One region of the Marinomonas foliarum genome, then DNA from elsewhere that is predicted to be linked to it. Evidence: predicted binding sites of a transcription regulator. Region 1 holds the regulator's gene; each other region holds the start of a gene.
The links. Region 1 encodes sigma-54, which starts transcription at its own class of promoters, with help from an activator protein. Its sites were predicted from a motif close to TGGCACNNNNNTTGCTNT; they were not measured.

Region 1 (11,006 bases):
TGCCTGCGAAGTTCAGCCAACAAATTGACTGGAATGGAAACATTGTTATTAGCAGAGGAAACGAAATCCACTACCAAACAGATGAATCTAAGTTAGAAATTACTGGTGATGGCTATTTGAGCCGCATGCAGAACTCTATCACTGCTGACTATATTCTCTATATGATTCAAGACGGCACCTTTAGCGCAGAGAAAAAAGATTCTGGACGCGTGTCTATGACATTACAACCACAAGCTACTGAGGCAAAATAATAGATGGCCTTACTAGAAGCAAAGCACCTTGCAAAAAGCTATAAAAAACGCAAAGTTGTAAAAGATGTATCAATTTCTGTTGAATCAGGACAAGCGGTTGGTCTATTAGGACCAAACGGAGCAGGGAAAACCACTTGCTTCTATATGATTGTTGGCATGGTAGCAAATGACGCTGGCGGCATTTTTATTGATGGCGTAGATATAACCCACGACGCAATGCATACACGTGCACAAAAAGGCATTGGCTACCTTCCTCAGGAAGCATCTATTTTCCGAAAGATGTCGGTAGAAGATAACATATTAGCTATCTTAGAAACCCGAAAAGAGCTAAATAAAAGCCAACAACAAGAGAGACTTGAGGCTCTTTTAGAAGAGTTTCATATTACTCATATACGCACCAACTTAGGCATGGCATTGTCTGGAGGAGAACGTCGTAGGGTCGAAATTGCAAGAGCACTTGCAATGAACCCAAAATTCATCCTTCTAGATGAACCATTTGCTGGTGTAGACCCTATTTCTGTTGGTGACATAAAGCTCATCATCAAACATCTGCAAGAAAGTGGTATAGGTGTATTGATCACCGATCACAACGTCAGAGAGACCCTCGACATCTGCGATAAAGCCTATATTGTTGGCAATGGCTACATCATTGCGTCAGGTGATGCTAGTACTGTCATCAACAATGAACAGGTTAAAAAGGTCTATTTAGGCGACGACTTCCGTCTGTAACCCCTTATCATTGCTGTAGAAAGGGAGTAGTATGCACAACTCGTTCCAATTCATTCAAACAAAAAGAGTTGCTCCATGAAGCAGTCTTTACAATTAAAGCTAGGTCAACAGCTAACCATGACCCCCCAACTGCAGCAAGCAATACGCTTACTGCAGCTTTCTACGTTGGATTTAAAGCAAGAAATCCATGAATTTCTAGAGTCTAACCCGCTCCTTGAGCTTGATGATGACGAGCAAACTCATAACGATATCCCTGCTAGCATTGAATCAAAGAGCGAAACAGAAACACCTCTAGACAACGGTGAAGAAGCGCGCGTAGAGTCTGAATGGACGGAAAGCATCCCCGAAGAACTGTCTATAGATAGTAATTGGGATGACACCTACCAAAGTTCAGCAGCGGTGAGTGACAGCCACAGTTTTGAAGGCGATAGCGATTTTGAAAGCCGCAATGCTCCAGCCGAAAGCATTCAAGACCATCTTATTTGGCAGTTAAACCTCACCCACATGTCAGATAGAGACCTCGAGATTGCCTATGCCATCATTGAATGTGTTCAGCCTGATGGCTACTTAAGCATTACCCCTGACGACATCTGCGAATCACTCAGCATTGAACTTGAAGACTTAGAAATGGAAGAAGTCATTGCTGTTCAACATAGACTACAGCGCTTCGACCCCGTCGGTGTATGCTCTATTGATTTACGCGATTGCCTATTAGTGCAATTAGAGGCTTTTCAAACACATCCTCTATTTAAAAGCACATATAACCTTATTGACCACTATTTACCCCTATTGGGTAATAGAGATTTTGCGCAATTAAGCCGCAAAACAAAATTAAAAGACGAAGCCCTAAAAGAAGTCATTAACCTAATCCAGCAACTAAACCCGCGCCCAGGTTCTGTTATTGATGCGGATGATACAGATTACGTGATTCCTGACGTATCAGTTAAAAAGCGCAACGACGTATGGCAAGTTGAATTAAACAATGACGCTCTTCCACCAATAAAAATCAATGAAACCTATTCAGCGATGGCAAGTACAGCTACAACAGCTGAAGATGCTTCTTACATCAAAAACTCTCTACAAGAAGCAAAATGGTTCATGAAAAGCTTGCAAAGCCGCAACGAGACACTACTAAAAGTAGCCAGTTGCATTGTTAGCAGACAAATCGATTTTTTCGAGCTTGGTGAAGAAGCGATGAAACCAATGGTACTTCATGACGTAGCTGAAGAAGTAGGCATGCATGAATCGACCATATCTAGGGTGACTACTCAAAAATACATGCATACGCCCAAAGGCATATTTGAGCTAAAATATTTCTTTTCTAGTCATGTTAATACGGCATCCGGCGGTGAATGCTCTTCGACAGCAATCAGAGCCATGATCAAAAAGCTTGTTGCCGATGAACCTGCTAAAAAACCTTTAAGTGATAACAAGTTAGCTGCCATTCTGGCAGATCAAGGCATACAAGTTGCTAGACGAACTGTAGCCAAATATCGTGAGGCGATGAACATCCCTCCTTCCAATGAACGCAAACGACTGATCTAAACGGAAAGCATTTTATCATGTCATTGAAATCATTATTAAAAGCAGACCTCGTTCTCGCAAAGCAAGATATCATTAGCAAAAAACGCGTATTAGAAAACCTCGCGGAAGTAGCATCTAACCGACTTCACTGTGATAACGAAGCGGTTTATGACGCCCTGCTAGGTCGAGAAAAACTTGGAAGTACCGGTATAGGCAATGGAATAGCAATTCCACATTGTAGACTAGAGTCTGCAAATCATACTGCCATAGTCGTGATGTCCTTAAAGACACCTATCGATTTTGACTCGATAGACAAGCGAGCTGTCGATCTAATATTTGCTCTGATTGTTCCGCCACATGAGTGCGACCAACATCTTGCAACATTAGCTCAAATAGCAGAATTAGCACAGTCTCCAGAGTCATTAGACAAGCTGCGTACAGCCCAAAATAACGAAGAGCTATTCAATATTTTTAACTCATTAGTATAGGTATAGAGCATGCTGGAAGAGTCTATTGTTATTATAAACAAGCTTGGCTTGCATGCCCGTGCTGCAGGCAAACTCATTGAAACAACCACACGCTTTTCTTGCGATATCACCATAGAGAAAGACGGCCGTAATGTGGATGGAAAAAGCATCATGGCAATGATGATGCTCGCTGCAGGAAAAGGCACCGAAATAAACATAAAAGCAAATGGTGAAGACGAACAAGACGCTATTAACGCGATTGTTGAATTAATTAACAATCGCTTCGGTGAAGATGAGTAAAGAGCACCATGTCGGAGCAAAACACCCTTAATCATTTGCAGACAGTTACCGAGTCCCTTGAGACCGGTGCTACGATGCAAATACGCTACCTACTTAACGGTGCCTTGCCTGCACAAGATGTTGCGCGACTACTAGAATCTTCCCCACCAAAAGAGCGCAAGCTCTTATGGGAACTCATCGAAGACAAAAACGAAGGCGAAGTATTACAGTATCTACCCGAAGATATTGGTGTTCAATTCATGAAAAACATGAACACAGAACGCCTAATCGCCGTCTCTGAACACTTCGAAAGCGATGACCTAGCTGACTTACTGCAACACCTACCAGAAAAAATTGTAAAAGAAGTTCTTGCGTCAATGACGGCGCAGGACAGAACAAGAGTCGAAGATTTATTAAGCTATTCAGAGGATTCTGCTGGCGGCTTAATGAACACGGATACAATAACAATTCGTCCAAACATTACCGTTGACATTGTTTTTCGCTATCTACGCAGGCACGCAAAAATCCCAGATATGACCGATAACCTATTGGTCGTAAGCCGCTCAGACAAACTGCTAGGCACATTGTCCCTTACAAAGTTATTAGTTTCCAACCCAAGCGCAACCGTGCGTGATATTATGGAAACAGAGTTTACCGCTATCAATGCAGAAACTCCCGCGAGTGAAGTCGCACAGTTATTTGAGAAAATGGACCTTGTCTCAGCTCCGGTTATTGATGGTGAAAGCAGAAAATTACTTGGCCGTATCACTATAGATGACGTGGTTGATGTTATTCGAGATGAGGCAGAACACTCCATGTTAAGCATGGCAGGCCTCGATGATGACGAAGACACCTTCTCCCCTATTATGAAAACCACCAAACGTCGTGCTGTTTGGCTAGGTATAAACCTTATTACTGCATTTATTGCCTCCTATGTTATTGGTCTATTTCAAAATACATTGGATCAGGTGGTCGCATTGGCAATATTAATGCCTATTGTTGCCAGCATGGGCGGCATCGCTGGCTCACAAGTACTCACACTGGTTATTCGTGGTATAGCACTCAACCAGATTGGAGCAACCAACACTCGCTGGCTTTTGAATAGAGAGCTTGTTGTAGGTCTTCTCAATGGCATTTTGTGGGCAACCGTTATCGCAGCCCTTACCGCTCTTTGGTTTGACAACATAAAGATTGCCTATATCATTGCGGGTGCCACCATAATAAACCTGCTATTTGCAGCAACCACTGGTACACTTCTGCCAATTTTCTTGAAAAAGATTGGTATCGACCCTGCCCTTGCTGGCAGCGTAATTTTGACTACCGTGACCGACGTGATTGGATTCCTTTCTTTCCTTGGTCTCGCTACTATTTTTCTAATATAGGTTCCCATGACAGACTTTGATCAATTTGAAAACGAAGAAGACATCCCTAAAAGTAAAACCCAGATCAAGCGTGAAATGGAAGCCCTGCAAGATCTAGGTAAAAAACTACTAAGCTTAAGTAAAAATCAACTTAAGAAAGTTGAGATGTCAGACACATTACGCGAAGCCTTTGTTGAAGCAGGGCGCATAAAACAACACGAAGCAATGAGAAGACATCTCCAATATATTGGCAAGGTAATGCGCACAGAAGACCACGAAGCCATTGCGCATCGTGTCGCTCTGTTTGACTCGACGTCGGCCGCTTACAATAAATTATTTCACCAACTTGAAGTAAAGCGTGATGCACTGATTGGTGAAAATAGCAAAGAGGTTTTGTCACAATACTTAGATGAAAACCCTCAGATTGAAGACATTCAATTGCTTAGGCAGTTAATTCGCCTATCACAGAAGGAAGTATCCCAAGCCTCAAACACAACAAATCGTAAAAAACTTTTCCGCTTTTTACGTGAAGCCGAAGAAAAGCGCTTGGGCCTAAAAGACTAACAAAGAAAACTAAGTCTATTGGAATTAACGACGAAAAGCTCCGGTACAGACATAACTGACCGGGGCTTTTTTAGCGAAATCTACGATGAACTAAACAGGGCATCTTTTTCCTGCAGCCATTCAGCCTTTGTTTTTCCACTTCAAAAACAAAAAAGCCAGGCTCTCCCTGCAAATCCGCCAAACACTCACCAAACGGCGAATATAAAGCACTATTACCATAAGTCTGTCTTGTTGAGTTATGCCAACCACACTGACCAACACCCAATACATAACACTGATTCTCTATTGCACGAGCAGACAACAATGTGCGCCAATGCGCCTTTCCAGTGACATAAGTAAATGCGGATGGCACTAACAATATTTCGGCCCCTAGACTTACCAGTTGTCGATATAGCTCTGGAAACCTCAAGTCATAGCAAATACTTAGACCAACTTTAAAACCATCAATGTCCAACACCTTTAATGATAATTCACCCGCTTCTATAACGTCAGATTCTTTATAAGAGGCCGCTTTATCATCGACAGCCACATCAAATAAATGAATCTTGTCATATCGTTCAAGCACTGCGCCATCCGGCCCAACTACCCAGCAAGACTGCCTCACACGCTCATTAGGAACCACACTGCCGTCAAACCTAAGAAGGGATGGATGAGAGCCAATAACGATATAGACAGAGTGCAATATAGCAAGGGCCTTAACTTCAGCAAAAATCGTAGCTTGATATTCAGACTCAGCCAAACGACGCATGCTTTTGCCATCAAACAAAAATACGTTCTCAGGAAGGACTACGAGACGCGCACCTCCATCCAGAACAGCTGAAGTAACGAGTCGCTTAACCTCTTTAACATTGCTTCGCCAATCTTTCGTGCTCGTCAGTTGAATAGCGGCAACAGACAATCTATTTGTCATTTGACTTACCCTGTGGCTGATATCGAACTGGCGTCATAACAGGATTATTAAATGAACCTTCAACCTTATATTGAACACTCGTTACCTTCGATAACTGATCACCTATTAGCTTATCAGTTATGAACAATAAACCTGCTAATTGAGGTGTCCCCCAAATCAAACCCGCCAAAGGAAGCGTGCCAGTTAAGGGGAAAGTCGCCGTTAATTTTTCATTCAATATTTCATTCACAATATCCGCCTCACCAGCAACAACAAGCTCAGCAGTCGGAGACTTGATGGTAATTGGAGAAACCGTTTTCAAAATACCGTCGCCAAGTGAAAGCACCCCTTTAAACTCATCATAAGTTAAGCCTGGCTCATAAACATCTGAAAAATCCAACAATAAACGTCGACTTAAGGCCCCTATATTAAAGATACCTAGCGCTTTCAAAAATGGAGGTAACTCATCAACTTTACTGAAATTACCATTCGATGCCGAAAAAGCAATCCGTCCAGATACAGATTCACGATCAAAATAAAATGGGTGCCCTTTCCAACTTAACCCCACATCGATGTTGTAATTTTTAGACGTAACAATGGCCTCGTTGGAAAACTTTTGTGTTAATTCTGCAAGGTCAGCACCATCAGCAGTAATAACTAGCTCAACATTGGAAGCTTTCCCACTGTCTTGCCAAAATAAAGAACCTTTAAAACTGCCCGTTTTTAACTTAGATGAAATAGGATCAACCCTTACAACATCTCCTTCTCTAGTTATAGTTAGCTGCCAATCACCATAGGGCTTTTCATTAAAATAAAGTTGATCTACCGATAACTTCATATTGGGAATTTGCTTAGCCGAGAAAGGTGCCGCTTTACCGCTATCAGCATCATCCTCTGAAGAATCAGAATTCCAGCTTAGAAAACCAAAATTAAGATTAACCACACCATCTTTCCATATAAAAGCAAAATTCATTTCATCTGAATTTACAAAGAGTGGCTTATCCGTAGACGAGTTATAAAGCACCTTAAAGTTATGCCAAGTATTATTTGGATTTACCACCACCCTATCCACTATAAGGTCAACACGACTCAACCAAGCAGGTAGAGCAGGAATTTCCACCGAATCAGACGTAGTATTTTCGTTTGAAAAATCAGCGATTACAGACTGCCACTCATTAACAAGAAGCTGTTTTAGATCACCACTAATCACCAAACCATTTGGTATGGTTGAACCCAGCCCTTTATGTTGCACCGTACTAACAATCAACTCGCCACCAACAAACTCTTCGTTTTGGAGCAATAACCTTGCCTTCGAAAAAGCATCGTAGCTTGCATCGATAACAAGATCGGATTCATGCTGCCTTACTTTAACTTGTAACGGCTTTACTTCACCCGATTCTTTCCCAATAGGCTCTGGCAGATCGATTTTTGCACCCAATAAATCACTATCGATAGTAAAGTCGACTTGACCCGGTTGAGATTGATTCACTGATAATTTGCCGACATAATCTGCCAAACCAGAAACTTTATTTACGGCCACATCAGTAACATTACGCCATTTAAGTACTTCCTTAACATCCACATTGCCGGAAAGATCGCCAATAACTGCCAACCCACCGCTCCCATCAGATGTTGCCATAGAAGACAACGCTAGGTGAGAGACTCCACCTAAAGCTTGCACATCAAATCCTGAATCGGTTATACCCTCACTAGAGCTGTAATTCAGCCTCCCTTCTTGAACATAACCGGTCAAGTCAAGTTCATTAATTCGCAACGAATTGTCTTTAAAATCTAGCGCAAGCTGTACCTTGGGCTCCATGTCAGCTGAAAAAGGAATCGCAACATCAAATTCGCCTTTTACACGCCCCTTCAATTGCCAATTAGCAAAAGGTGACAAGACAGACTGAGCCAATGGCGTTGATTGTAATGTAGACATAACCAGCGGCGCGTCTTCATCCACTGCACCCGAAATATTTAGCCAATCCGCTCGCTCATTTATGATTGGAACCGTAACCAAAAGATCACGTATCGGTAAGTCTGCTAGCTTTGCTGAGTCCACTCGGACACTAATGCCAAAGCCGTCATATGAAAAATTGCCTTTGACATCCGTCGCTGTAGGCCAGTTTTCATCAAACGCCACATCCGTATCATTTAGCCCCATTTGCACTCGTACGTGAGGCTTAGCACCGTCAGACAAATCACTCTGCACCAATACATCAATATCAGTGATTTCTCCAGAATTAGGAAATGCCTTCTGAATCCAAGACATAACCGCTTCATCAAGCACTTTAGGCGGAATATAATCCAGTCGATCTGCAACAGATAAGTTTTGACCATGCAAATCTAAAGCAAGCCAGTCAGGCTCATTACTTCTAACCTCTAAACGAAAACCACCATCAACATCTGCACCATGACGCTGCACGAGCAAATCCCGACCACTCACTAAAAATACATCTTGCTGTTGCCGCCACCCCACATAACCCGAAAGTTTATCAACCAGCCACGGCGACTCGTAAACTGTATCGAACCACAATTTACTTCCATTACTTCGAAAATCAATATAACCATTGTCCTCAGACAAACTGAAAACGGCATTAACATTATCGGCCTGAGGAATGCCATTATAGGCGCTAACCGATGCCGACTGTAGGTTACTTAAAAACTGGAATGACCACTGATCATTTTCTCGCCATACTTGGACACTGCCATTGCTAGCCATTCCCACTGGATTTAAGCCATTCAAAATACTGAATGCGTTAGAATCTTTTGGTAAAAAATACGCTAATACCTCATGCCCCAACCCTAGATCAGCTTGATTAAAGCGAATTGTCGAACGATTTGTTAAAGACGACCAATCAAACACACCCTTGATTGCTTGGTAATTTAAGCCATCACTATCCCTAATGGTTAAATCCTGCACATCAACACGAACCGCAGGCTGTTTCTGCGAGTAATGAAGCTTTACAGAAGATGTCGTGTCAAAACGCTGCCCATCCTCAAAAGCAACATTGAAATTTGTTGACTCGGCACGAACCTCATATTCTTTGCCAACAATCGCATCCAGCCATATTTCACCACCAAAATCAGCAGATGCAATTGAATATGAATTATTCGGTAATAAACTATTAATAGGTAAAGATATCTTCGGGGCATGAAGCGATGCTTTTACTCGATAGTTACCAAGTAAACCTCGCGCTTCCGCTATGCGGGCATTAATTTTGAACGGAGATTGATAGCCATCTAAAAAGACAGTTGATGTCAGCAAAGACTCATAAGACTTCTGAAATAGGTACAGGTGTGGGACTCGGATTTTATGTAGGCCCAGCTGCTCGCTATTAACGTCTATTTGACCATCATAAATAGAAAAGTTTTTCTGTGCAGATAGGTAATCTAAAGCACGCTCAACCCCCACTTCATTACGAACATTGCGTGTGGGTGTGGCGCCATCTAAATGCCAAACACCATTACTCTCTTGCATCCCTAAATAGGGGCGGACAAAACGAATATAGGTAAACTGAGGACTTAAACTAAGCAGGGATTTAACAGTGTCTAAGCGAATACGCATTTCATCAATACTAACGGCGACCTTTCCATTAGCGAGGATGTTAAACCCGCTAACAGAAACAGTAGGATCGACTCCCTCTAATCCCCCATCAATGCTAGCCAACGTCACAGGATAACCAATAATTTGCTGTAAATTATTCTCGATCTGCGGACGATATCGATCCATATAAGGAAGCAGCTGCCCAACACTGAGCGCAAAAATGGCCAACAATGCTGTTAATGCAACACTCCCCCAAAAAGAAAAAAGGATCAGTTTACGCAGTATCCAACGCATCTTAGGTCCTTTTTAGTTAACGCAAAACGACATCATACTGGTCTTGCGTGTAAACAGAATCAACTTGAAAACGGATAGTTTTGCCAATGAATGCCTCTAACTCAGCAACAGCAACACTTTCTTCGTCAAGAAACCTTTCAACAACAGCACTTGCTGCCAAGACAGTGTATGTTTGTGAATTATAGGCGCGATCTGCTCTTAATATTTCCCGGAACACCTCATAACACACTGTCTCTGGTGTTTTAACAAGACCACTGCCTCGGCAGGAACGACAGGGCTCACATAAGGTTTGTCCCAAACTCTCGCGCGTTCTTTTTCTCGTCATTTCAACCAAACCAAGCTCAGAAACCCCAGTAATTTTGGTTTTCGCATGGTCCGCATCTAATATTTTTTCAAGCATACGTAGCACTTGACGCTTATGCTCTTCATCTTCCATATCAATGAAGTCTATGATGATGATACCACCTAGATTACGCAACCTAAGTTGCCGGCCTATTGCGGTGGCCGCCTCTAAATTTGTCTTGTAGATGGTTTCTTCAAGATTTCTACTTCCGACAAAAGCACCAGTATTAACATCTATAGTGGTCATGGACTCGGTTTGCTCAACAAGCAAATAACCGCCAGATTTCAATTGCACCTTACGATCTAACGCCTTATGAATTTCATCTTCAACACTGTATAAATCAAAGATCGGACGCTCACCAGGATAATACTCAATGCGATCTCTAAGGTCAGGAATAAAATCTTCAGCGAAAGAACGTAACTTGGCATAATTCTCTTTGGAATCTATTCGAATTTTTTCTGTCGAAAGTCCAACCAAATCACGCATAGTACGTAAGTGCAAAGGAAGATCTTCATAAATAACAGAAGGCGCTTTTGCATTTTGCATACGACGCTTTACAGATTGCCATAGACGAGTAAGAAACTTGATATCAGCAAGAATCTCGTCTTCACCCGCTCTTTCTGCTGCAGTTCTTAATATATAACCACTATTTTCATCTGCGTCCGTGAGCGCTTCAGAAACTAACGATTTTAAACGTTCACGCTCAACTTCATCTTCGATTCTTTGGCTCACTCCAACATGTGCCTGATCTGGCATGTAAA
Region 2 (11,006 bases), 1.1 Mb from region 1:
TTCAACTTGCTTTAACAATTCGTCAACGCTTTCAACTTCGCGCATTTGCCATTGAATGGCTCCGATACGAACTTGGGTTTTTCGCGAACGAATCACGTTGGTGTCTGGCTCAAAGAAGATGTTTTTCCATTCTAATAGAGTCGCATAGCCTTGGGATTTTTCGTCTTCTGGCATATAGCGCTTTAACAAACGAGTGACTTGGAAATCGTTTGATAGTTGGAAGGTTAGAATCGGGTCGTAAATTTTACGTTCGCGCACTGCTTCTAAATATTCCGCAGCACTCATTTCATGGGCGTGCTCATGATAACTTGGAATACGGCCGCCAGCTAAAATAGCGCGTAAATTATGTTGGCGACAAAGGTCTTTTCTGGCTTCGTATAGTCGGCGACCAAGACGATAGCCTCGATATTCAGGTGCAATTAACGCATCCAAACCATACATAGCATCACCACGAGCATCGTTTAGAACATTCTCTTTTTGATCGATAAGATCGTCATAAGTATGTGGGTTACTAAAGCGTTGATAGCTTACTTGAACTGATAATGCCAAACCGACAATTTTACCGTGGTCTTCTAAACAGATTTGGCCTTCTGGAAAGTCTTTGATGAGTTTGTGGATAGTGTGCTCAGGCCATGAGCCACCAATATCGTGATAGACCTTATCCATCAATACTTTGATTTCATTATAATCGTCGTTGGTTAGGTTACGAATAGTTAAATGTAAGTCGTCGTGCTGCATGTTTGCCTCTATCAATCGATCTTATGTATCCCTCATGATAACGCGTATTTGTATAAGTAAGTAAGAGATCAGTGCGTCATAAGGGGGTATAGCAGTTGTTCAATAAGGGATATAAAAAGAAAACCCCCGCCGAGGCGAGGGTTTTGATGTTTTAAAAACTAGGTTTTAAAAAGAGTGATTAATTCTTGCTGAATTCTGGGTATGCTTCCATACCACATTCAGAAAGGTCAACACCTTCGTACTCTTCTTCTTCGCTTACACGAACACCCATGATTGCTTTGATGATTAACCAAACAACCAAGCTAGAGAAGAATACCCAAACGAAGATAGTAAGCGCACCAGCGATTTGTCCGCCGAATGTTGTGCCATCGTTCGTTAGTGGAACCGCTAGCAAGCCCCAAAGACCAACAACACCGTGAACAGAGATAGCACCCACTGGATCATCAATTTTAAGCTTGTCTAGAGTCAGGATAGACACAACAACAATCATACCACCAACTAGACCGATTAGAGTCGCACCTAGAGCAGATGGCGTATCAGGACCAGCAGTGATTGCAACCAAGCCAGCCAATGCGCCGTTTAGAAGCATAGTTAGATCGGCTTTACCGAATAGGATTCGAGCTAGGATAAGCGCACCAATTGCACCACCCGCTGCAGCAGCGTTAGTGTTCAAGAACACCATAGCAACAGAGTTAGCACTTGCGATGTCACCTAGTTTAAGTACAGAACCGCCGTTGAAGCCGAACCAACCTAACCAAAGGATGAAAGTACCTAGTGTAGCAAGAGGTAAGTTAGCACCAGGAATGGCACGTACTTCGCCGTTAGGGCCGTATTTGCCTTTACGAGCACCAAGTACTAATACACCTGCTAGTGCAGCAGAAGCACCTGCCATGTGAACGATACCAGAACCTGCAAAGTCAGTGAAACCAAGGTCACCAAGGCTAAACATACCGAATACAGAGCCGCCGCCCCAAGTCCAGTTACCTTCCATTGGGTAGATGAAACCTGTCATAACAACAGCAAATACTAGGAAAGCCCAAAGCTTCATACGTTCAGCAACTGCGCCAGATACGATAGACATGGCTGTTGCAACGAATACAACTTGGAAGAAGAAGTCAGATGCACCTGAGTAAATAGAACCGCCTTCAAAACCGCCATCACGGCCAGCAAAGTCAGTTAGAGTAGAAGCAACATCTACGTCTTGAATACCTGTAAGGAACCACTCGCCACCGTACATGATGGAGTAACCGCAAACTAGGTACATGACACAAGAAATGGCAAACAAAGCCACGTTCTTAGTAAGAATTTCAGTGGTGTTTTTAGCACGTACTAGACCTGCTTCCAACATGGCAAATCCGGCTGCCATCCACATAACCAGTGCGCCGCACACCAAGAAATAAAAGGTGTCCATCGCATATTGTAAGTGAAAAATTTGATCTTGCATGTTTCGCCCCCCTAAAGGCTAGGATAATTCGAGCAGTAATTAAACCGCTTCTACACCAGTCTCGCCGGTACGAATACGAACCGCTTGTTCAAGGTTAACGATAAAGATCTTACCGTCGCCGATTTTGCCAGTGTTTGCTGCACTCGTAATGGCTTCCACTACTTGGTCAGTCATGTCGTCTGCAATGGCAAGTTCGATTTTTACTTTCGGTAGAAAATCGACTACGTACTCAGCGCCGCGGTATAGTTCTGTGTGGCCCTTTTGACGTCCGAAACCTTTCACTTCTGTAACGGTAATACCTTGTACACCGATCTCAGAAAGTGCTTCTCGAACATCATCGAGTTTAAATGGCTTGATGATGGCAGTAATAAGCTTCATACCCACTGTCTCCTTAAAAAGTCAGTTTTATTGTCGTATCGCAGGTAGTTAGCTTTATTCAATATGCGTGCCATATATGGGAGTTCCTATGTATCAAAGGCTTTGTAAGGATTCTGTCGGTTTATTGAAATTAAAAAGAGTCATGAATGGCGTTATATAGTGCAGCATATTGGTGTGTTCTATAAATATACTGCATCAATATGGTGCGAGTGACGTTTAAAAATAGAAAAGAAAAGCCGTACAGGTCTTTATCTTATTGCTTCTGGTTAGGAAATAACCACTTGGTTAATCTTGGTGTGAATGTGTTATTTAGAGTGGTTTTTGGGCTTCAATATTGCGTCAGTTGATTTTCTGCACAAAAAAGAAGCGGTTTTAAAGTTATCTGTGCTTATAAATGGGCACGGTATTAAGATGTGCTTTGTAATATGTACTCTGAGAGCTTGTTTGTATCCCGCTTCGACTTCTATACTATTAGGCAAAGTCACGATAAATAATCACCGCAAAGATGAAAATGAGAATGACATGATTGATCAATTTATAAAGCAACTTGGTACGGGGTTAGGCCAAGCGGCAGAAACGTTGGGTAAGCTGCCAAAAGAAGAGATTCAGGCGCAATTACATGAAGTGGCGCGAAATACGCTAAGCAAAATGGATTTGGTTACGCGTGAAGAGTTTGAGGTGCAAGCCGCGATGTTGGCAAAATACCGTGAAAAGCTTGCTGTTTTAGAAGCTCGCTTAAATGAACTAGAAAAGAACGACTAAGTTTTTGTAAAATTTGTCCTGATTTACTTCCAGCCTTGAAGCCAGTCTTCAGACGATGTCAGTGATTGCCAAGGCAATTGATATTGGTTTTTGTTGATCACGGCTTCAAGAACGCATTCGATAACGACGTTTTCTTCATCTCGAATGAGTTTAGTAACAATAAAATGCTTTTCTTTTTGCTGTGGAGAAGTGGACGTCCATTTCGACAGTAGAAGCTTGTTGGGGTTTATTTGGTTGGCCATTATTCACCTTTGTGACTATTGATCTTCTTAAGAATGTGTTGTTTATACGAATCAAGTGATTAGCTGGATTGTTTTTCACATAAGAAAGCATAATAAATATTTTGATCAAGGAGTGATCATGAGTTTAGCCACTATTTATAGTCGTGCCCGTGTGGGCGTGTCTTCTCCTTTAGTTACCGTCGAAACCCATATTTCAAATGGGCTGCCTTCCCTAAATATTGTCGGCCTTCCCGAAGCGGCTGTCCGTGAAGCAAAAGATCGTGTGCGTAGCGCGATTATTAATAGCCATTTTGAGTTTCCTACTCGACGCGTCACCATTAATTTAGCGCCAGCAGATTTACCCAAAGAGGGTGGTCGTTATGACTTGGCGATTGCTATTAGTGTATTAGTGGCATCAGGTCAACTTGGAGAGTTGAACTTACGAGATACTGAGTTTATTGGTGAACTGGCATTGTCGGGTGATATTCGAGGTGTGCCGGGTTTATTGCCATCAGCCATTGCTTGTCATCAGGCGAATCGTCAGCTAATTCTTCCTGAAGATAATCAGCAAGAAGCGGCTCTTGTAGAAGGCAATGCAGTATTTGCAAAACATTTAACCCAAGTGACCGCACATTTACTAAAACAAACAGCACTGCCTGTTTGTGTGTCAACTCCAGCTGAGCCTTTGCCGTTAGATCATAAAGACATGCGTGACGTAAAAGGTCAGTATCAAGCACGGCGAGCCCTAGAAGTTGCAGCGGCTGGTGGTCATAATCTATTGTTTATTGGTCCAGCTGGAACTGGTAAAACCATGTTGGCGTCTCGTTTACCAAGCATTATGCCGGCGATGACCGAAGCCGAAGCTCTTGCTGTGGCATCGGTGCAATCAGTGGCGGGACGTAAAATGGGCTTGGATTGGCATTGGTCTGAAAGACCGTTTCGATCTCCGCATCACTCTTGTTCTGCGGCGGCGCTGGTTGGTGGTGGCTCAATTCCTAAGCCGGGAGAAGCGTCTTTGGCGCATTGCGGTGTGCTTTTTCTCGATGAATTGCCGGAATTCGACCGCAAAGTATTGGAGGTATTGCGCGAACCATTAGAAAACGGTGAAGTTCATATTTCACGCGCTCGTGGACAAGTGACCTTTCCGGCTCGTTTTCAGTTGGTTGCTGCGATGAACGCCAGTAATGAAGCCTACAGTGGCGGGCAGGATTATTATCAATCCAGTGCCAGTCAAAAATACCTTAAAAAACTCTCTGCGCCTTTTTTAGACCGTATTGATTTGCATGTAGAGGTGCCGCCTTTACCATCGAATGTTTTAGTAAACGCTGACGAAGAAGGGGAGAGCAGTGCAAGTGTTCGCGAACGAGTAGAGCGCGCGGTAACAAGGCAACGAGTGCGCCAAGGCGTGCAAAATGCGCTGTTAAGTGGTCGTCAGTTAGAAAATATTTGTGCTCTGAGTCATGACGATAAACAGTTTATGCAGCAGGCGTTGGAAAAATTAAAACTCTCGGCACGGGCTTATCATCGAGTGTTAAAAGTCGCGCTGACCTTGGCGGATTTAAGTGACTCTCCCGTCACCAGAGCGCATTTAATGGAGTCGTTAAGCTACCGAAAGATGGAAAAAACCTTATCCATGGCGGTATCTTCATAGCATATGCTGCAATTTCATCTTACTAAGGTTGATAACATGGTGACGTAGCGGCTTCTATACAAGAGTTAATACACGATAAATGCTGTTTTAACCCATGCCATTTAGTTACAATTCTCCGCCCATTTTCATTGCTCCTTCGTAGAGTGATTTTTGTAATGGGACTAATAATAATTAATTGTGGTGTCTGTTCGTTTTGCTGATTTTGTGGAAGCAAAACTGAGCGGCATAATTGGAGTCTTGTATTATGGTTATCCAGCTGTTCCCCTTTTGGGCATTATTGCTATCTGCAATCGCCTTCTTCCAACCGGATTTGTTTGTTGGTTTGAAAACTCAAATCGTTCCATTATTGACCATCATTATGTTGGCAATGGGATTGGCGCTAAGCCCTGCGGACTTTAAGCAAGTGTTGAAGAACGGCAAAGCTGTTGGTGTTGGCGTTTTATTACAATTTTTAGTCATGCCTATTGCTGCCTTTGGTGTGGCCTTTGCGTTTGGTTTTGATACGGAATTAACCGTTGGCATGTTGCTTGTGGGCAGTGTGGCGGGTGGTACCTCATCGAATGTTATGTGTTACTTAGCGAAAGGCGACACGGCGCTGTCCATTTCTATGACGGCTATTTCTACCTTGTTGGGTGTGATACTAACGCCATTCTTGGTGTCGATAATGATTGGTCAAAGTGTCGATGTCCCCGTCGCTGGTATGTTAATGAGCTTGTTTAAAATTGTTCTGCTTCCTGTTGCAGCAGGTGTGTTAATTAACACGTTTTTCTCAAAATTTGTCCGCAAGGCAGAACCGATTTTTCCTTACATTTCGATGTTTGCCATCGTGCTGATCATTGCTATTGTCGTAGCTTTGAGCGCCTCTAAGATTGTTCAAGTTGGCCTTATGGTTGCAGCGGCGGTTATTATCCATAACGCGATCGGTTTGACCTTGGGTTACTGGGTAACTTACTTACTCGGATTCGATCAACGTGTTTGTCGCACCGTTGCGTTTGAAGTCGGCTTGCAAAACTCTGGTTTGGCTGCAGCGCTTGCAGTGAAATTTTTCACGCCTATGGCGGCTTTACCTGGAACGATTTTCAGTGTGTGGCACAATATTTCAGGATCTTTGTTGGCGAGCTATTGGAGCCGTCGGCCTGTTGCTGAAAGCAACGCTCAAGATACCGATAAATAAAATATTTGCTTAGCGTCAAAAAAGGGATGCCATTTGTGCGTCCCTTTTTTATGTCTGTTGCATGGTTATCACAGTGCGAGATTCTTCATTGTCGGGTACACTTAGCGCTGATTTTTAATAGCCCTACGAGCCAGAGTTTTCCATGAGTGAGTTATTGCCATCCATATCCCATCGTCTTCGTAATCTGAATGAGCGTCAGTTAGATGCCGTCAAACAGATCGATGGACCTTTGCTAGTATTGGCGGGTGCTGGATCGGGAAAAACCAGCGTTATCACCACAAAGATTGCCTATCTGATTCAAACATGTGGCTTCAAAGCTAACAGCATTATTGCGGTAACCTTTACCAATAAAGCAGCGCGGGAAATGAAAGAGCGTGTGGTTGGCATGTTGTCTAAACAAGAAAGTCGCGGCTTGAGTATCTCGACTTTCCATAATTTAGGCTTACGGATTCTTCGTAAAGAATATCGCCGCGCGGGTTTAAAAGAAGGCTTCACCCTTTTTGATTCCCAAGACTCCCTTAGTCTGATTAAAGAAATCCTCGACAAAGAATTTAACGGTCAAACTGACTCGGCCGCTTACTGTCAAAATACGGTTTCCAATTGGAAAAACGATCTAACTACACCACAAGAAGCCATGACCAATGCCGATACCGAAGAGTTTCTGCTGGCGGCGCAAGTGTATGTGCAATATCAACGTTATTTGCGCGCTTACAACGCAGTAGATTTCGACGATTTGATTTTATTGCCAGTGAGTTTATTAATGGCCGATGCAGAACTGCGGGGTCGCTGGCAAAACAAAGTCCGCTATTTGCTGGTGGATGAGTGCCAAGACACCAACGCCAGTCAGTATGAATTGATTCGGTTGTTGGCTGGATTTCGTCGTTGTTTCACTCTAGTAGGCGATGATGACCAATCCATTTATGCGTGGCGTGGTGCACGTCCTGAAAACCTTGAGCGTTTGTCTGTCGATTACCCTAGTTTGAAATTGGTCAAGTTAGAGCAAAACTATCGCTCGACTAAAACCATCCTGAAAGCGGCCAATACCTTGATAGCGAACAATCCGCATATTTACGATAAAGCTTTGTGGAGTGATCACGAAGAGGGCGACCCGATTCGTGTCATGGTGACCCGTAACGAAGACGCAGAATCAGAGCGCGTGGCAGCAGAAATTCAATCACGCCATTTACGTCATGAAATTCCTTATCGAGATTTTGCCATCTTGTATCGTGGTAATCACCAAGCGCGTCTGTTGGAAATCAAGCTGCAAGCCTACCGTATTCCTTACAAGATGAACGGCGGGACTTCGTTTTTCTCGCGTGCGGAAATCAAAGATTTAATGAGTTATTTACGTCTCTTGGTGAACCCATCGGACGACAATGCCTTCTTGCGTATCGTTAACTTACCGCGTCGGGAAATTGGCCCTGCCACGTTGGAAAAAGTCGGTAACCTTGCCACTGAACGTGGTGTTAGCTTGTTTGAAGCATCGGGTTACAAAGAGCTAGAAGAAACTATTTCTGGACGCTCGTTAAAGAGCCTTCAGGATTTCGAACGTTGGATGTCTACCTTGCGCCAGCGTTTAGAAGGTGCTTCGCCTGTCCCCGTGATCGAGCAAATGATTCACGACATGGATTATTACGGCTGGATTCAAGAGCAAACTTCCTCTAACAAAGCGGGTGATCGACGCATCGAAAACGTGCGCTTCTTGCTGGATTCCATTCAACGCATGATGGAATCTGCATGGGAAGAAGACGAAACTGCAGGCTTGGATCAAGCCATCAGTAAGCTGTTACTAATCGATATGCTGGAACGCCAAGAAGAAGAGGAAGACGAAGACAAGGTGCAGTTACTGACGCTGCATGCCTCCAAAGGTTTGGAGTACCCGCATGTGTTTTTGATTGGCTGTGAAGAAGAGCTTCTGCCTCATAGAAACAGCATAGAAAACGACGACATCGAAGAAGAACGTCGATTGGCTTATGTGGGTATCACTCGAGCGAAAAAGACTCTGTGCATCACCTTAGCTGCGAAACGTCGTCAGTATGGCGAAGAAATCGACTGCTTGCCAAGTCGATTCTTGGACGAATTGCCAGAAGAAGACTTGGTGTGGGAAGGTCGCAGCGACGAAGGAGAAAGCACTAAAAAAGAACGTGGCCAAGCGTCTTTGTCGGCACTAAAAGCCATGTTAAACGGCTAAATCATAATCGATTAAGAGTCTGAACTCTTGTCGATCATATATTGAATTGCATCACGGAGTTCGTCTTGACTGCAATTGGAACACAGTCCTTTTGGCGGCATGGCTTTAAAGCCGCTTGTCGCATCTTTTAATAAAGTGTCTATGCCTTTTTCTATTCTCGGTTGCCAATCGGCTTTATTGCCAAATTTAGGTGCTCCCGCAACGCCATTCATGTGGCAGGCAATGCAAAAACTGTTGTAAAGTGCCTCGCCTGAACGTGCGGCATTGGCAAAAGAAGACAGTCCAAGTGCGAAGCCTATGACAGCAAGAGCAACAGGCAGCTTGCTCAATGTCGTGAGAGAAAAAGTCACAATGATTCCTTAGCGATTCAGAGTCAAAAACGTTACAGTTATTAAAACACAAGGGCATGCTTTCGTACGCGTATTTTTAACACAGTATTAGCGCGCATAGCAGTCGTGTAAGGTTTTCAATAAGTTAATAAGACAAGGAAAAAATTATGACCACCGAACTCGTTCTCGTTGCTAATCTTATCGCTCACCCTGGCAAAGGAGCCGAGCTGCAAGCCGCGCTTGAAACACTTCTAGAGCCAACCAGAGCAGAAGTTGGTTGCCTTCAATACGACCTTCATCAAGATAACAAACATCCCGATGCCTTTGTCTTCTTCGAACGTTGGGCAGATTATGATGTCTGGCAAGACCATATGAAGACAGATCACATTAACGCCTTTCTGGAAGTCACCAAAGATGTGATTGCAGACTTTAATGTCACGGAACTGCATAAAATTGGCTGATAGCTGGCTGTTCACTCTATAAACAGCTGGCTAGAAAATCTCTGTGGCAGCAAAGTAATAAAAAACCGCTAATATCTGTTCTTTATTACTTTAAGCACTGGAAACCTGAAGAATTTCCTTTAGAATACGCACTCCAATTTGTTCTGGCTGCTTTGTTTCATACAAAGCTATTTAGCGCCACGCAACAAGTCATGCGCCCGTAGCTCAGCTGGATAGAGCGTCGCCCTCCGGAGGCGAAGGTCGGAGGTTCAAATCCTCTCGGGCGTACCATTTTTAATTCCCGCACATGTAAAAAAACAATCAATTCTTATGATAGCCAAATAATGGGCAGTTGGTGATTTCAGGGTTTTATTGCCCTTGAAAAAGTCGTGCCCAAAAAAAGCCAGTATGGATATCCATACTGGCTTAAAAAAGGGATTATTTTCGATTTATTACATTAGTGCTGTTTACCAGCTGTGGTTTAAGGTGAGAGTGATATCTCTGCCTGGGTTGTAGAAATCTGCTGAACCAGAACCCGCGACGTATTCTTTACCTAGCAAGTTGCTGATGTTCATAGAAAGTTGGGTATCTTGTGTAACCTCATAGCCAAAAGAAGCATCGACTATGACAGCCGATTCACTTTTTGAATCGTTGGTATTAGTGAAGTAGTAGGAACCGATGTAACGCGCCCCTAGACCGACAGACATATCTTGACGTGGAAGTGTGTAGTGTCCCCATACAGAAGCGGAATGCTTGGGTGTGTATGAGATCGTTTTACCTTCGTAGGTATCATCTTTGGTAATTTTTGGTTCCATGTATGAGTAACCACCTGAGATGCTTAAATTATCGGTTAACTCCGCTCGAGCTTCCAAATCCACACCTTTCACTTGGTTTTTACCAATGGTTTCACGAACGATGCCGCTACTTTGGAAAGATGAAGTTTCTACATTGCTTTTTTCAAGATCGTAAACAGCAATAGAGAACAGGGCGTTCATATTACTTGGTGAGTATTTAACACCGACCTCAGTCTGGTCGCCGCGGACAATTTTGGTACTTGTCGCTGATGGTGGTGCTACTGACTCTACTTGGCTTATGTAGGCAGACACTTCATCGTTAAATTTATATGTAAATGCTGAGCGGAAGGTGTCTTCTGAAAAGTCATTTGATGACTTTGTGCTGGTTAAATAGTCAAACTGGTCAACATCGATGTTATCGTGACGTGCACCGAGAGTTAGGATGTATTTATCGTCTAATGCGAAGTTTTGTTGAACCAACACAGCTTTTGTTTGGAAATCGGTTTTTGTGTGGCTAGCAACTGGTAGATTAGCTGGTACACCAGTGTATACAGGATTATTAATATTTATATCACTGATGGGAGATGTGTCGCCTCTCTTTGTGTAGCTTGAACTGGCATTTTTAGATGAGTTTTGATACTCGATACCAAATACAGTACTACTGTCTAGGCGATCAAAACTAATGTCATATTGCCCGAGTAAGTTGCCGTTGAACTGTTCTAGCTCTGAATATTGGGCGTAATAATCACGTCCCATAATGTTGCCAGAGGTGTTTGCAGAATACTTATTCAAATATATATAACCAAAGTTATCCTCGGCATCGCTGTAGCGTAAATTTGAAATAACTTTCAAGCCGTTATCAAGCTTGTGGGTAATATTGGCAC
Region 3 (11,006 bases), 930 kb from region 1:
TTTGAACCTACTTGTGTAGGATAGGTGGGAGGCTTTGAAGTGCAGACGCCAGTTTGCATGGAGCCACTCTTGAAATACCACCCTGGTATGTTTGAGGTTCTAACTCAGGTCCCTTATCGGGATCGAGGACACTGTGTGGTGGGTAGTTTGACTGGGGCGGTCTCCTCCCAAAGAGTAACGGAGGAGCACGAAGGTGTGCTCAGCATGGTCGGAAATCATGCATAGAGTGTAAAGGCAAAAGCACGCTTAACTGCGAGACAGACACGTCGAGCAGGTACGAAAGTAGGTCTTAGTGATCCGGTGGTTCTGTATGGAAGGGCCATCGCTCAACGGATAAAAGGTACTCCGGGGATAACAGGCTGATACCGCCCAAGAGTTCACATCGACGGCGGTGTTTGGCACCTCGATGTCGGCTCATCACATCCTGGGGCTGAAGCCGGTCCCAAGGGTATGGCTGTTCGCCATTTAAAGTGGTACGCGAGCTGGGTTTAGAACGTCGTGAGACAGTTCGGTCCCTATCTGCCGTGGACGTTTGAGATTTGAGAGGAGCTGCTCCTAGTACGAGAGGACCGGAGTGGACGAACCTCTGGTGTTCCGGTTGTCACGCCAGTGGCATTGCCGGGTAGCTATGTTCGGACGGGATAACCGCTGAAAGCATCTAAGCGGGAAGCCTCCCTTAAGATAAGATCTCACTGGGACATAAGTCCCCTAAAGAGCCGTTCGAGACTAGGACGTTGATAGGTTGGGTGTGTAAGTGCTGTGAGGCATTGAGCTAACCAATACTAATTGCTCGTGAGGCTTGACCATATAACACCAAAGTGGTTTTGGATGAGAAAAGTGAAAGCTCAATCTCATCAAAATGACAAAGACACAGATACGATAAAGCATCAGCAATGATGAGCATCGGTTTAATACTTGATCCACGTTATTTCAAAATGAATTGTTAAAGATCCAAGCACGTATTCGCGTGTTTTGAGACAAGTCGAAAGACAATGCAATCAACGCATAGCTCAAAACAAACGCAAAACGAATTGCTTGACGATCATAGAAGCGTTGAACCACCTGATCCCATCCCGAACTCAGAAGTGAAAAGCGCCATCGCCGATGGTAGTGTGGGAGATCCCATGTGAGAGTAGGTCGTCGTCAAGCTTTATATTAAGAGAAACCCCGTCCTGCTCAGCAGGTCGGGGTTTTTTCGTTATGGGGAATCACCATCGCCCATGCTAGTCTCGCAAGGGGATAAGTATGTGGGGCTCTTTATAACAGACAGGCATGTAAGAGTAGATCGTCCCGCAATAGGGGAAGTATCATCAAGCTTTATATTAACAAGGCCCTGATAGCTATGCTGTCAGGGCTTTTTTTCGTCTTAAAGAAATGCAAAGTCATCTGGGTTAGCAATAAGCCTCGCAGCACTCGCTTAGCCATTTGCTCCGCTTATGCCTGTCTCATCCTTCGACGGTCTGTGCGAATTTAGTGTTAAGATGGAATGAGTCAGCATAAAGATTTTTTTGATTCGTTAAAGACGGATGTGAGGGTTTAAAGTGCCTTTTATCCGATTTTCTGTTGTCTGTTTCGCAAGCTGAAGGTGAATCAAATATTAATACTCTTTAGGTAAGTTGTTGTCTTGTAATGCAGCTGTTTTTTTTGCGTAATACCTAGAAAGTAGTGGAAATCAATTGAATCTATAGTCGTTCATGCAGGAGAAGATTGTGAGGATTTAACTGTATGCGCCTTCACTATCTAATAAATTTATTGCTGATTTTTCAGGTCTGTAATGTGTTTTATGGGTATAAAAAGAATTAGTTTCGCCTCCAATGGGTGTATTTCGCTCCTTTCGGACTTTACATTCACGCATAGCATCTTTATGAAACTTATGAAAGGTAGGTGTTTCTGAGAAAAAATATGGTATTTTCTATTTTATTTTTAAGGTTTGAAAATAAATAAAATCCTTTAAATACATATAGATATGATTTTTTTATCTTTATTCTGATGCTTATATCGTCAAGTCTTGTAATTTTTTTTTAAAACTTGATTGACCCAGTGCTTGAAAGCGGACTACAATCAGTTTCGTTTAAAAGAGTTGGCAATATTTATGTCCAGAGTTGCGAATATTACGTCATGTATGTTCGGTCCTGTTAAGTCATAAGTAATACCGAGTTTTTTTAGCACTATAACGGAAGCGATTTACGCTTACGTATAAATTAACTTAACCTACAGGATAAACAGACATGTCTGACGTAGTAACTGGTACAGTAAAATTTTTCAACGAAACTAAAGGTTTCGGTTTCATCACTCAGGATTCTGGTCCTGATGTTTTTGTTCACTTCTCTGCAATCAACACTTCTGGTTTCAAAACTTTGGCTGAAGGCCAAAAAGTTGAATTCCAAGTAGCTCAAGGCAAAAAAGGCCCAGAAGCTCAAAACGTTACTCCTCTTTAATTAAGAGTTAACGTTGCTGAGGTTTTACTCAGCAGTGCGAATGCTAAAAAGCGACTTTATAGTCGCTTTTTTTGTTTTTGTTGTTTGTATGGCTTTAAAGGTATTAATTTTTTTATTAGCTCCTTTAATGCTTCATAGCAAAATAGAAATAATTGTTTGTATAAGGGGAGATATTCAATGGCTGCGAAATCACTGCAGGAGCAATTATTAGGTGTTGGGCTTGTAGATAAAAAAAAGGTAAAAAAGCTAAAAGCAGAATCTTTACAGCATAAGCAAAAGGTAAAAAAGGGAAAGGCTGCGCCAACTGACATGGATGATCGGCAAGAGGTGTTAAAGCGTCAGCGTGATGAGAAAGCAGAAAAAGATAAGCAGTTAAATCTAGAGCGTCAAAAGCTTATAGAAGAAAAGGCTATTCATGGACAAATTAGACAGATGATAGAGCAAAACCGTATAAAAAAAGAAAGCGGTGATATTTCTTATCATTTTACAGATAATAAAAAAGTTAAGAAATTGTATGTCAGTCAATCTATGCATAATGATTTAAGCTACGGTCGTTTGGCGATAGTAAAGCTTGATGAAGCATATGAGCTTATTGCTGAACCTGTTGCTGTGAAAATAACGGAGCGTGATTCTTCTTATGTGCTAGTGTGTAATAATCGAACCGAAAGTCTTGATGATGACCCTTATGCAGACTTCCAGATTCCAGACGATTTGATGTGGTAGCTTACTCAGTGAAAGTTGATTAGCTTAAAAATGAAAATTATTTCTTGCACAATCCATTAAGTCAGGATAGTGTAATATTTAGGCAGAGGGCAAAGGAATTGTCCATGCCTCCAGGATGGAGGCTCTGTCTCCTTTCAGGAAGGAACAGAGCTGCAAGGATGCAGCGGAAATTTTTCCAAGAACTTCTCCTTAAATAGACTCCACTACATATAATTAGCTCAATTGCTAAGCTGCTTATTATTTGCATTGTATGCATTCTCTATGAATCCTACTTTAGATTCTATGGTTTTCATCACCTCTCTGATTCTTAATTATTTTTCTGATTCCTCCGCACTGCCGCTCTTTTAAGTTCTTTCTTCTCCTTTCAATGTGCTTTTCTGTAGATTAAATCTTATTTCACGTTTAATTTTTCACACTTTGTTATTTTTATATGCACATTATTTTCGAAACGAAGATGAGTTTTTTATTAACCTATTGATTATAGGTGTTTTTTTTTAATTGAGCTGATTACTCTCCGTTTTTCGTCCTTTATTTGTGACTTATTTCATATAAACAGCACTCAGGATGAATTGTTTGTGCATGCATGATGCACCTACTTGTGAATTTCTGCGAAATCTTTAGATTAATTGACTGTTGCTTGCAATGTTCAAGCGCCTACAAGAAAGCTATATATTTTAAAGGGAAACGAGAATGAAAAAATCGATTATTGCTATCGCAGTATCTAGCGCTGCTTTTGCTGCTGTATCTGTTCATGCTGCTGAAGGTTCTACAGTAGACGTTTACGGTAACATCCAATATGCATACACAGATAAAGATGCTGGTGATGAATTTAAAGATAACGGTTCGACTTTTGGTTTTAAAGGCGAAACAACAATCAATGAAGATTTGACTGCTTTCTTCAAGTACGAGCTTGAAGCTAATGCTGATGAGAAGAACACTGTTTCAACTCGTCTTGATCAAGCTTTTGTTGGTTTGAAAGGTAACTTCGGTAAAGTACAAGTTGGCTCTTTCGATTCTATCTACAACAATGCAATCCAAGATTCTGTTGACCAGTTTGAAAACTTATCTTTCAAGAATAACACTACGACAACTGAAGGCGATACTATCGCTTACTTCTCGCCTTCAATGAATGGCTTTGAAATTCAGCTTTCTACTCAAGTCACGGGTGATGCAGCTGAAATTCCTACAGCTACAGGTGACGATTTGCAGACTGAAGATGGCGCTAGTGTAACTGGTGTAGTTAAATACTCTACAGGCGCTTTGGTGCTAGCTTTAGGTTATGATCAAAATGGTAACTATGTAGATGGGGAAAACACTATCGGTTTGAATGTTGGTTACCAAGTGATGCCAGCTTTGAATGTGAGTGCAAAATTTGAAACTACTAAAGATACGCAGGATACATTTGGCCTAGCTGCTCGTTATGGCTACGGTGCTGGTGATGTTTACGCTTCTGCACAAGTTATCTCTCCAGAGACTGGTGATGACTACAACGAGTTTGGTGCTGGCGTAACATACAGCCTAGCGTCAAATGTTTATGTATACGGCGAAGTAGCTAGCATCGAAGCTAACTCTACTGCTGATTCCGATACTCAAACAGCTGTTGGTGTTTACTACGGTTTCTAAGGTCCTCTCCTAGAAGATTTTATTTACTCTAAGGCTCCTGTTGTTCGATAAGGTGGGAGCCTTATGTTAAATGCGATCATTCAAGGTTCCATATCTCTTCTCTTGTAGGCGATTGTTGGAACATTTTGGCACTTGATGGAAACATCAAGTGCTTTTTTTTATTTTGAAAGCTTTTATTCTTAATATTACAAATACTTGATTGTTATTTGACCAAACCGTTACACTGAAGTTTTCCTGTGATTGGCGGTTTTTATGCTTAATATGGACTTTACCCAAGCTGTATTGATCGATACAAATAAACTTGATTGGGTAGCAAGTCCCATGCCTGGTGTTTTTAGAAAGCCATTGGCTAGGGAGGGGGCTGAACGGGGTCATGCAACTAGCCTTGTGCAGTACAAGGCTGGATCAGTTTTTCGCCCTCATCCACACCCTCTGGGTGAAGAAATATTGGTGTTATCAGGTGTTTTTTCTGATCAACAAGGTGACTTCGAGGCGGGAAGTTACTTTAGAAACCCTCCCGGTACTAGTCATGCTCCTCATAGTGAAAATGGGTGCTTGTTGCTCGTCAAGTTACATCAGTTTCAGTCGTCCGATTTAAATCAAGTCTCTATAACTACCCCTAAAATCTGGTCATCTAATAAGTCCGAAATCTTGCCGCTGTATATGTTTGGTATGGAGTGTGTGTGGCTTGTTAGGATTCAAAATGGTGACAATTTATTAAGTGAATTAGACTTACCTAGTTCTGTTGAATTATTTGTTATCTCAGGTCAGGCTAGTTACGGTGAGCGTCTATTATCATCTGGCATGTGGTTTCGTGAGCCAGAATTTTTGTCAAATCAATGGAGTGTAGAATCGAGCTGCTTTATTTGGCTAAAGTCGGGACATTTCTAAATCGTCTATTAATGAGAATATTGAGGTATTTGTGAAGCATATTGTACCAGAGCAAAAACGAGTGGTTTTGCCGATAGTTGAAAGTGATGAGTGCTTCCCTGTAGGACGAGTTTACTGTGTTGGTCGGAATTATGCTGAGCACTCGAGAGAAATGGGTGATGACCCTGAAAGAGATCCGCCATTTTTCTTTGCTAAAGACGCTTCTAATGTTGTGCCTGTTAGCTTTTCAGATACGTTGTCTATTCGTTACCCAATGGCTTCTAAGCAGTTTGAGTATGAAGTTGAACTTGTTGTGGCGATTGGTAAAGGAGGGCGTAATCTGACGCTAGGACAAGCTAGTGAGGCTGTTCTTGGCTACGCTGTTGGTTTGGATATGACTCGGCGGGATCTTCAGGCGCAAGCTAAGAAGAAAGGCCGTCCATGGGAGGTTGGAAAGTCCTTTGATGAATCCGCGCCAATCAGCCCAATCCTCCTGAAAACAGATCAGCTTACCAAGCAAATATTGAATGCAGAAATTGGTTTAAAAGTGAATGGTGACTTGAAGCAAATTAGTCACATTTCCAATCTTACTTGGTCTATTGAAGAAGTTATCTGTAAATTATCAGAGGTATTTGAGTTGCGACCTGGTGATTTAATTATGACAGGTACGCCCGAAAATGTTGGTGCAGTTACTTCGGGTGATGAAATGACTGCTTGGGTGGATTCTATAGGTGAGATTCGAGTTTGTGTTACTGATTAAATTCTGTGAATCTACTTTGTAAGATAGGCGCTAACGGGTGGTTATATTCATTTAATAGATGAATAGCCACTTCCGCAGTACACAGGCCTGTTGTCTTTTGATTTCTGCGTTTGCTGTAAACTGACTTTATGTCTTTGATTTCATAGTGTGTGAATTTTTTTAGATATGGGGATTGATTGTACATTTTTCGTGCTTGCTGCCAAGTGCCGTCAATGACAATAATGTTCTCTATATTGAGCGTGTTCGAGATGCTTTGCGGGGAGTCTGCATTGTTATCTGGGTAGATAAGTAAGCTATTATCTGGTGATAAGTTAATTATGTCTGGGCTAGGGGCAACTCTAGACCAGATTATGACTTTGCAATCAGAGCCCATTATTTCTTCTACTAATTTACCCGTCCCTGTTTTCTTTTTGAGTTCTTCACTGTGTGTTAACAGCCAAATAATCATGTGCTTTTTTGCCTAAGTAAATCTTTATTATGGGGATTGTACTCATAGTGGGCTCTATTATGAATTAAAAAAGAGCTCCTCTTGTTTTGTGACAAGAAGAGCTATTTCAGATTGGCAGAATACAATAGAGTTTTATTCTTTACCTATCGAACCTATTTTATGGATAGATAAATCTGCGCCATTAAATTCATCTTCTTCATTTAGTCGCAATCCGCTAATGACTTTAATTGCGCTATAAACAGCAAAACCACTTATGGTCGCAACGGCAATACCGGCAATACTTCCGACTAGTTGTGAAAGAAAGCTAACACCGCCTAGACCGCCAAACGATTCAGACCCAAATATACCTGCTGCGATCCCACCCCATGCCCCACAAACCCCATGTAATGGCCAAACACCGAGTACATCATCTGTATTTTTTAAATTTTGCTGAACATAGGTGAATAGCAGGGTGAATATCGCGCCAGCAAATGCGCCTGTTGCGAGCGCTCCTATTGGATGCATTATGTCTGACCCTGCGCAGATAGCCACAAGACCGGCTAGTGGGCCGTTGTGAATGAAGCCTGGGTCGTTTTTACCAAATATCATTGCGGTAATAATGCCGCCAACCATCGCCATTAAAGAGTTTACGGCGACGAGTCCACTGATGCCTTCTAGCGTTTGCGCTGACATAACATTAAAACCAAACCAGCCAATACAGAGTATCCAAGCGCCTAGAGCAAGAAATGGAATGTTTGAAGGGGCAAAGGCAACAAGTTTTCCTTGTTTGAATCGACCACGTCGCGTTCCTAATAAAACAATAGCTGTAAGAGCGACCCAGCCCCCAAATGCATGAACAACAACGGAGCCCGCAAAATCATGAAAGGGGGCGCCAAAGTGAGTTTCTAATAGATCCTGAAAGCCATAGTTGCCATTCCAGACAATGCCTTCAAAGAATGGGTACGCAACACCAACTATAATGGCGGATGATACCAGCATAGGGTAGAACTTAGCTCGTTCAGCAACGCCACCAGAGATGATTGCTGGAATGGCGGCGGCAAATGTCATTAAAAAGAAGAATTTAACTAGGCTGTATCCATTGTTTTGAGATAAAACGGCTGCGCTATCAAAAAAAGTAATGCCATAAGCGATTTGATACCCAACAAAAAAATAGACAAGCGCAGATATGGCAAAATCTGTCATGATTTTTACTAGCGCATTAACTTGGTTCTTGTGGCGTACTGTTCCTACTTCAAGAAAGGCGAAGCCGGCATGCATGGCAAATACCATCACGGCTCCAAGTAGGATGAAAAGCGTGTTTGAGCTGGATACGAGTATTTCAACTGCACTATTTGTGGGTGACACAGAGCGACTCCTGTTGTTTTTGCACTTATATGGTTCTCCATCTCCTCTTGTTGCTCTTGTTTAGGGCTTTTTTTATAGAGAATGGAGGGTTTCTTTATTATTTTGGTGTTTTTAAGCAAGATACATTCCATGTTGCGTTTTCTTGGTGCTTTTTTGAAGGTTTGTCCTGTGTGTGGTCTTTTTTGGTGCTTTTCTTGTTGTGTTGATTAATGTGCTGTGCCTATTTTTGTTTGGCCTACTAGATTTGTGGGCGTTTCAAAAATCTCAGCTTATATATACTTTCTATTTTATTTCTAACAACTTATTATCAAGAAGTGGCTATATTTATTAGTGCTAATGTACTTCTTAATTGGCTACATATTGTGTTTTTTTAAGATTGATAGCGTTTTAATTTAGTTAAAAAGATTGCTCGTTTAAGAGCAGCATAAAATGAGGTTGTTATGTCTGATCAGTTAGTTTCAGGAATTGTTAAGTGGTTTAATGACGAGAAAGGGTTTGGTTTTATTGAGCGTGAAGGTGGTGCAGATGTTTTTGTTCACTTTCGTGCGATAAATGGTAATGGGCGTCGTACTTTGCAAGAAGGCCAAAGTGTTACTTTTGAAGTGACTCAAGGCCAAAAAGGCCCTCAAGCTGAAAATGTAACTATTGTATAATTAGCTTGGTTATATTTAAAAAGCCATGTGTCCATTACGCTGTATTTTAGTTTCTTAGTGTGTTGGCGACATGGCTTTTTTATGTTTTTAATTTCAGCTATAGACTTTATAGGAGGAGGGTTTGCTCCCTGTTTTATATTCATTTAGGCGTTGCCCTTATGCAATCCGAGCAAGATATACCATCTCATTTTTGGGGTTGCATGTATATTTAAGAGAGGTAGATCTAAAATTTAAGCCGCAGACTTTGCTGTCGCTCGGTGGCCGCTCTAGTGTTCCTCAACTGATTGATGTTGAAGGAAGTCGTTATCCGGAAAGCTTAGATATCATATTCTGGGCACTTTCAAACGTAGAGTGCAGGTTAGATATAGAGTGCATGTGGCCAAAAGAAAGTGTGCAGAAAAGTAAAATGATGGCGTGGGTTCGATACAACGATAATGTATTTAAGGGGTGGCTTGATCGCTACAAATATGCAGACCGTTATCCTGAATGCAGTCAAAGCTATTATCATAAAAAAGGCGAAGTGTTCTTAAAACGCTTGGACAAGCGCTTGGCGAATAGGTCTTTTTTGTTTGGTGAAAAGGTGAGTGTTGCTGATATTGCTATATTTCCATTTATTCGCCAGTTTGCGGGGGTAGATCAAAAACGCTTTGATGAATCTCAGTATCATCATCTTAAACTGTGGCTAAAAGGTTTTTTAGATAGTTCTCTATTCAAAGACGTCGTTATGAAAAAACATTCTGTTTGGGTAAGTGGGCGGGAAGAAGTTATCTTCCCACCCAATAAATAATCTAGGTTATTTATGTTAGCCCATTAAACCGAATGTAACCCAATATAGAAAACTAGGGTCTGCATCATTTGGTAGTTCGAGTTGGATAAATTTACCCTCCTCATCTAGATGCTTTGATTCAGGGAAGTTTTGTTTTAGCACCGCTAGATTTGTATTTGCCAAGTCCGTTTGTTGCAAATCCATATAAGACTGAATGCTGATAGCAAGTGCTTCTTCGACAGATCGAGTGCTAGGGTAGTGTAAAATCACTTCTTGGCTTCTACGTAATGCTGAAAGAGGAGCCTTTCTTTTTAAGTAGTAGTTAGCCACTTTCAGTTCATGTCGTGAAACCATTTCGCGTAAATGAAACATGCGTGCTTTTGCGTCTGGTGCATATTTGCTATTTGGGAAGCGCGATGTGAAGTCCGCAAGTTCACTAAAAGCTCTGGATAATTCTTTTGAATCCCTTTCGCTTGGGTCTAAATCCAAGTAGCGAGACATAAAGCTTTCAGCGCCTTTGTAGGTTGAAAGAGCACGCATGTAATAGGCGTAATCTATAGAATCATGTTCGGGATGATTTTTGATAAAACGCTCAGTTGTAGAGTGTGCTGAAATGAAATCGCCAGCTTCCATTTGGGCATAGATTAAGTCCAGTTCTGCACGAGTACTGAACTCACCAAACGGGTAGCGAGAGTCTAAATCTTTTAAGTGTTTTATCGCGGTGGATGGAAGATTGTCTTCTAATGCTTGTTGCGCTTTATTGTAATAAACACGCTCAGGCAGGTCTGGTTCTTGTACTTGAGTACTTGAACAGGCTGCAATGAATAAAGAAAAACTTACTATTCCAGAGAATCGGAGCAACGAGTGATGAAATCCCATGTATAATCAAAACCTTGATATGGTAGTAGATTGGCCTCAATCGGCATTTTGTAGCGTTATACTGCGAAAGATGAAGAAGAGCAAGGCGCTACACGTTTTTTCACATTTAGCTCAATGATAAATTTATTGAGCTGATAACAACAGACTAAAGTACATTGTATGGCAGAGCGAATAGTAAAAGAAGCCCAAGTTCCTTTCGATTTGGGAGGAAGCCGGTTTGATCAGATTGCAACAGAGTTGTTTAGCGATTATTCCCGTTCTCGTATCCAGTCATGGATCAAGGAAGGGGTTTTAAAAGTTGACGGAAAAATCACGAAGCCTAAAGAGAAGTTGTTTGGTGGTGAAACTGTGTCTCTGGATATTGTCATTGAGGCCCAAGAAGATCATGAGGCGCAAGAGATGGATCTTGACGTCGTTTATGAAGATGACGACATCATGATTGTTAATAAGCCTGCAGGCTTGGTAGTCCATCCTGCTGTGGGGAACCGAGATGGTACTTTGA

Region 2: glnK (P-II family nitrogen regulator) is a predicted target of sigma-54. The motif match lies at 2,616-2,633, and genes of this name have one in related genera.
Region 3: JSY38_RS05795 (ammonium transporter) is a predicted target of sigma-54. The motif match lies at 8,319-8,336, and genes of this name have one in related genera.

The regions. Positions count from the first base shown of each region.
Region 1 is NZ_CP070273.1:314,577-325,582, forward strand. It holds gene lptA (lipopolysaccharide transport periplasmic protein LptA) at 1-251, shown strand, start outside; gene lptB (LPS export ABC transporter ATP-binding protein) at 255-980, shown strand; gene JSY38_RS01550 (RNA polymerase factor sigma-54) at 1,056-2,525, shown strand; gene ptsN (PTS IIA-like nitrogen regulatory protein PtsN) at 2,543-2,992, shown strand; gene JSY38_RS01560 (HPr family phosphocarrier protein) at 3,002-3,271, shown strand; gene mgtE (magnesium transporter) at 3,280-4,632, shown strand; gene yjgA (ribosome biogenesis factor YjgA) at 4,639-5,175, shown strand; gene JSY38_RS01575 (carbon-nitrogen hydrolase family protein) at 5,246-6,085, opposite strand; gene JSY38_RS01580 (YhdP family protein) at 6,075-9,902, opposite strand; gene rng (ribonuclease G) at 9,919-11,006, opposite strand, start outside.
Region 2 is NZ_CP070273.1:1,369,314-1,380,319, reverse strand. It holds gene JSY38_RS06425 (carbon-nitrogen hydrolase family protein) at 1-738, opposite strand, end outside; gene JSY38_RS06420 (ammonium transporter) at 917-2,182, opposite strand; gene glnK (P-II family nitrogen regulator) at 2,222-2,560, opposite strand; gene JSY38_RS06410 (accessory factor UbiK family protein) at 3,083-3,322, shown strand; gene JSY38_RS06405 (TIGR02450 family Trp-rich protein) at 3,346-3,564, opposite strand; gene JSY38_RS06400 (YifB family Mg chelatase-like AAA ATPase) at 3,683-5,194, shown strand; gene JSY38_RS06395 (bile acid:sodium symporter family protein) at 5,439-6,368, shown strand; gene rep (DNA helicase Rep) at 6,511-8,559, shown strand; gene JSY38_RS06385 (c-type cytochrome) at 8,571-8,909, opposite strand; gene JSY38_RS06380 (putative quinol monooxygenase) at 9,056-9,349, shown strand; tRNA gene JSY38_RS06375 (tRNA-Arg) at 9,543-9,619, shown strand; gene JSY38_RS06370 (TonB-dependent siderophore receptor) at 9,796-11,006, opposite strand, start outside.
Region 3 is NZ_CP070273.1:1,246,925-1,257,930, reverse strand. It holds rRNA gene JSY38_RS05835 (23S ribosomal RNA) at 1-807, shown strand, start outside; rRNA gene rrf (5S ribosomal RNA) at 1,035-1,149, shown strand; gene JSY38_RS05825 (cold-shock protein) at 2,229-2,438, shown strand; gene JSY38_RS05820 (DUF2058 domain-containing protein) at 2,616-3,161, shown strand; gene JSY38_RS05815 (porin) at 3,852-4,784, shown strand; gene JSY38_RS05810 (cupin domain-containing protein) at 5,037-5,675, shown strand; gene JSY38_RS05805 (fumarylacetoacetate hydrolase family protein) at 5,707-6,414, shown strand; gene JSY38_RS05800 (tRNA-uridine aminocarboxypropyltransferase) at 6,404-6,862, opposite strand; gene JSY38_RS05795 (ammonium transporter) at 6,995-8,206, opposite strand; gene JSY38_RS05790 (cold-shock protein) at 8,647-8,859, shown strand; gene JSY38_RS05785 (glutathione S-transferase) at 8,981-9,646, shown strand; gene JSY38_RS05780 (outer membrane protein assembly factor BamD) at 9,662-10,504, opposite strand; gene rluD (23S rRNA pseudouridine(1911/1915/1917) synthase RluD) at 10,664-11,006, shown strand, end outside.